DNA from 2 places in the Streptomyces fractus genome. Region 1 is predicted to be linked to the other one. Evidence: riboswitches for the same ligand, from Rfam matches in the RefSeq annotation. Region 1 holds a riboswitch; the other holds the start of a gene.

What was found. Region 1 has a riboswitch for S-adenosylmethionine ahead of ACP4E5_RS32075 (aminotransferase class V-fold PLP-dependent enzyme). Riboswitches for the same ligand answer to the same signal wherever they lie in the genome.
Region 2: it holds a riboswitch for S-adenosylmethionine, as region 1 does, so the genes downstream of both, thrC (threonine synthase) here and ACP4E5_RS32075 (aminotransferase class V-fold PLP-dependent enzyme) in region 1, are expected to answer to the same signal.

The regions. Positions count from the first base shown of each region.
Region 1 is NZ_JBMYHI010000002.1:6,651,723-6,654,107, reverse strand. It holds gene ACP4E5_RS32075 (aminotransferase class V-fold PLP-dependent enzyme) at 167-1,552, opposite strand; SAM riboswitch class IV at 1,741-1,858, opposite strand; gene trpD (anthranilate phosphoribosyltransferase) at 1,943-2,385, opposite strand, start outside.
Region 2 is NZ_JBMYHI010000002.1:4,318,182-4,320,566, forward strand. It holds gene thrC (threonine synthase) at 1-1,162, opposite strand, end outside; SAM riboswitch class I at 1,181-1,338, opposite strand; gene ACP4E5_RS21440 (glucosyl-3-phosphoglycerate synthase) at 1,512-2,385, shown strand, end outside.

The sequences.
Region 1 (2,385 bases):
CCGGGGCGGCGCCCCATTTAAGCCCCTGCGGCGATTGAGCAGCGGGGTCCGGGGCAGCGCCCCGGCGGCGCCGCGCGGTCAACGCCTCGGGGCTCCGCCCCGGACCCCGCTGCTCAAGCGCCGCAGGGGCTTGATTCGCCCACCCGCCGCAGGGGCTCAAGTGGGCTCAGGCAGACGACGGGTCCGGGACGCAGCGGCCGTCCTCCGTGCGGTAGCTCCACCGCGCACCGTCCCGTACGAGTTCCTTCACGGCGGACACGAACCGCTCCACGTGCTCGTCGGGCGTCCCGGCACCGAAGCTGACACGGATCGCGTTGAGGGACTTCTCGCCCGGCGCCGCCCCCGGCGCCCCGCACTCGCCCTGCTGCTGCGGGTCGGAACCGAGCAGCGTCCGCACCAGCGGGTGGGCGCAGAACAGCCCGTCACGCACCCCGATCCCGTACTCCGCGGAGAGCGCGGCGGCGAAGTGCGAGGAGTTCCACCCCTCGACGACGAACGACAGCACACCCACGCGCGGCGCCTCGTCCCCGAACAGGGACAGCACCTTCACCTCGGGCACGGCCGCGAGCCCCTCCTGGACCTTGCGGATCAGGTACTGCTCGCGGGCGACGAGGTTGTCGAACCCGGCCTCGGTGAGCGCCTTGCAGGCGGAGGCGATGGAGTACACGCCGATGACGTTCGGCGAACCGGCCTCGTGGCGGGCCGCGGTGGTCTGCCACTCGACGTCCACGCCACCGTCCGCACGCCGCGCGACCTTCTTGGACGCGCCGCCGCCCGCGAGGTACGGCTCCGCGTCCGTCAGCCAGTCGGAGCGGCCCGCGAGCACACCCGAGCCGAACGGGGCGTACAGCTTGTGCCCGGAGAAGGCGACCCAGTCGACGTCCAACTCCTGCACGGAGACCGGGTGGTGGGGCGCGAGCTGCGCGGCGTCGAGCACGATGCGGGCACCGTGCGCGTGAGCGGCCGCCGCGAGCTCGCGCACCGGCCAGAGCTCACCGGTGACGTTCGAGGCACCGGTGACACAGACGAGAGCCGGGCCGTAGGGCTCCCGGTCGGCGAGCGCGCGCTCCAGCGTGGCGACGGCCTCGTCCGGCGTGCGCGGCGCGTTCAGGTACGTCACGCGCGCCTCGCGCCACGGCAGCAGCGAGGCGTGGTGCTCGGTCTCGAAGACGAACACCTCGCAGCCGGCGGGCAGCGCGGCGGCGAGCAGGTTGAGCGAGTCGGTCGTGGAGCGGGTGAAGACGACCTGGTCGTCCACGCGGCAGCCGAGGAACTCGGCGACGGCGACCCGGGAGTTCTCGAACAGGTCGGTGGACAGCTGCGACAGGTACCCGGCGCCGCGGTGCACGCTGCCGTAGTACGGCGCGTAGGCGGCGACGTCGTCCCACACCCGCTGCAGGGCCGGCGCGCTGGCCGCGTAGTCGAGGGCGGCGTACGTGACCTCGCCACCGGTGACGAGCGGAACGGTGACGTCCCGGCCGAGGACCTGAAGCGGGGCCGCGACGTCGGAGGGGGTCGCGGTACAGACAGCGGCGTCGACGGAAACAGACATGGGTGAACTCCCTGGCGCGGTAAGCGAATTGACCATGCCGAAGCCACGTCCGACCTCTGCGGGGCAGGGCTCGACGGCATGGAAAGAAAGGTGAAAACGGGTACGCGGAGGCGGGGCCGAAACGCCCTATCGCATTCGCTTGCTCACGAGACTGCTCCCTTGAGGACCAGGACCCCAGGGTGTGCAGGGGTCCGCGCTTGCCACACGCCTTGCTGCGCACGGCCTGGTCTTCACCCAGGGCACCCCGCCACGGACGGAGGGTTGCCGGACAGCGGGCTGGGGCCTCGATCGCTGTCACTCATGACCTTGAAAAGCATCCTGCCACACGTCTCGGATACGGCAAGGGCGCAGTCCAAAGTTTGGACTGCGCCCTGCGTCACACCCTTGAGGTCACGGCCGGTTGCTCGCCGCCACCCACCGCTCCAGGGCCGCCTTCGCCGCGCCGGAGTCGATCGACTCGGCGGCCCGGTCCATGCCGGCCCTGATCTGCTCGACGAGCGTGCCCTCGCCCGGCCGCACGGCCACCAGGGCCGCCGCCGCGTTCAGCAGCACCGCGTCGCGCACGGGCCCCCGCTCGCCGTCGAGGAGACGCCGCGCGACCTCCGCGTTGTACGAGGGGTCGCCGCCGCGCAGCGCCTCGATCGGCACGATGTCGATGCCGACGTCGCGTGGGTCGAAGGACTCCTCGCGCACGGCGCCGTCTCGCACCACCCACACGCGCGAACTCCCGGTGGTGGTCAGCTCGTCGAGCCCGTCGTCGCCGCGGAACACCAGGGACGAGTTGCCGCGCTCGGCGAAGACCCCGGCCACGATCGGCGCCATCCGTGCATCGG
Region 2 (2,385 bases), 2.3 Mb from region 1:
ACGGGTCGATCTGGCCCGCCTCGATGAGCTTCTTCGTGACGCCCAGCGTCACACCGCCCGCCGTCTCGGCGAAGATGCCCTCCGTGCGCGCGAGCAGCTTGATCGCGTCGACGACCTGCTCGTCGTTCACGTCCTCCACCGCGCCACCCGTGCGGCGCGCGATGTCGAGGACGTACGGGCCGTCCGCCGGGTTGCCGATGGCGAGGGACTTGGCGATGGTCGTCGGCTTCTGCGGGCGGACCACGTCGTGGCCGCCCTTGTAGGCGACGGAGACCGGGGAGCAGCCCTCGGCCTGGGCGCCGAAGAGCTTGTAGGGCTTGTCCTCGACGAGGCCGAGCTTGATCAGCTCCTTCAGGCCCTTGTCGATCTTCGTGAACTGGGAGCCGGACGCGATCGGGATGACCAGCTGGTCCGGGAGCTGCCAGCCGAGCTGCTCGCAGATCTCGTACGCGAGCGTCTTGGAGCCCTCGCCGTAGTACGGGCGCAGGTTGACGTTCACGAAGCCCCAGCCCTCGCCCAGCGGGTCGCCGATGAGCTCGGAGCAGAAGCGGTTCACGTCGTCGTAGTTGCCCTCGATGGCGACGAGGTCACCGCCGTAGACACCGGCCATGACGACCTTGCCCTGCTCCAGGTCGTGCGGGATGAACACGCAGGACCGGAAGCCGGCGCGGGCGGCGGCGGCGCCGACGGCGCCGGCCAGGTTGCCGGTGGAGGAGCAGGAGAGGGTGGTGAAGCCGAAGGCGCGGGCGGCCTCGATGGCCTGCGCGACGACGCGGTCCTTGAAGGAGTGCGTCGGGTTGCCGGAGTCGTCCTTGACGAACAACTTGCCCTCGGCGACGCCCAGTTCACGGCCGAGGTTGTCGGCCTTGACGAGCTTGGTCCAGCCGGGGTTCAGGTTCGGCTTCTCGGCGACGTCGGCCGGGACGGGCAGCAGCGGGGCGTAGCGCCAGATGTTGGCGGGGCCGGACTCGATCTGCTTGCGGAGCGCCTCGGGGTCGCCCACGGGCAGGTCGTATGCGACTTCGAGCGGACCGAAACACTCGGCGCAGGCGAAGACGGGGCCGAGCGGGACGACGGCGCCGCACTCGCGGCAGGAGAGGCCGGACGCGGGGCCCAGGTCCACGGTGGCGGTGGTTTCGGTGGCGACAGTCTGTACAGCCATGAGAGGCGAGGCCCTTTCTCCTCATCTTCCTCGCGACGCATCTCGCCACGAGACGGATTTGGCACCTTCACTAGCCGGGAGCCTCGCGACGTCGACGGTGACTTGTCGTGACGAGACCGGCTGGAGGGTTGCCGGGGCTTCAACGGGCCGTATCCCTCTGCCCCTCTGGATGAGCGGTATTCGGTTGTGTGAATTCAGTTGTGACCGGCAGGCGACCCCCGACATGCGATGGTCACCGGCCTTGTTCAAGACTGTAACCGACGGCCCGGACCCTTGAGATAGTCGTCCGAACCGCGAGATGGATCACATCCGGATCCGTACGACGGTCTTTACGGAAGGAACCCAGACCGTGCTGGAAGAGGTCGAGCGCTGGCTGAGCAGGCGCTCCTGGGCCGTGGCCGACCATCCCTTGCACCAGCTGATCGCCGCCAAACGCGCGTCGGGTCAGACGGTGAGTGTCGTACTGCCCGCGCTGAACGAACAGGAGACGGTCGGCGAGATCGTCGCCGAGATACGGCGCGCGCTGATGACCGACGCGGTGCCGCTCGTCGACGAACTCGTCGTGATCGACTCCGGCTCCACCGACCGCACCTCGGAGGTCGCCGCGGCGGCCGGCGCGCGCGTCGAGCACCGGGACACGATCCTGCCGCGCGTTCCGGTCAGGCCCGGCAAGGGCGAGGTGCTGTGGCGCTCCCTGTTCGTCACTTCCGGTGACATCGTGTGCTTCGTCGACGCCGATCTGAAGGAGTTCTCCGCGGACTTCGTCTCCGGGATCGTCGGGCCGCTGCTGACCGAGCCGGGCGTGGACTTCGTGAAGGCGATGTACGACCGTCCGCTGGCCGGGGCCGCCGGTCAGGGGGGCCGGGTGACCGAGCTGATGGCGCGGCCGATCCTCAATCTGCACTGGCCCCAACTGGCCGGATTCGTCCAGCCGTTGGGCGGCGAGTACGCGGCCCGGCGCTCGCTGCTCGAACGGCTCCCGTTCCCCGTCGGCTACGGCGTGGAGCTCGGCCTGCTCGTGGACGCGCTGCACACCGTGGGCCTGGACGCGCTCGCCCAGGTCGACGTCGGCGTGCGCAAGCACCGGCACCAGGACGGGCAGGCGCTCGGCAGGATGGCGGCGGCGATCTACCGCACCGCCCAGCTGCGCCTCGCGCGCGGGCACCTGATCAGGCCGGTGCTCACCCAGTTCGAGCGCGGCGAGGGCGGCTTCGAGCCGCGTA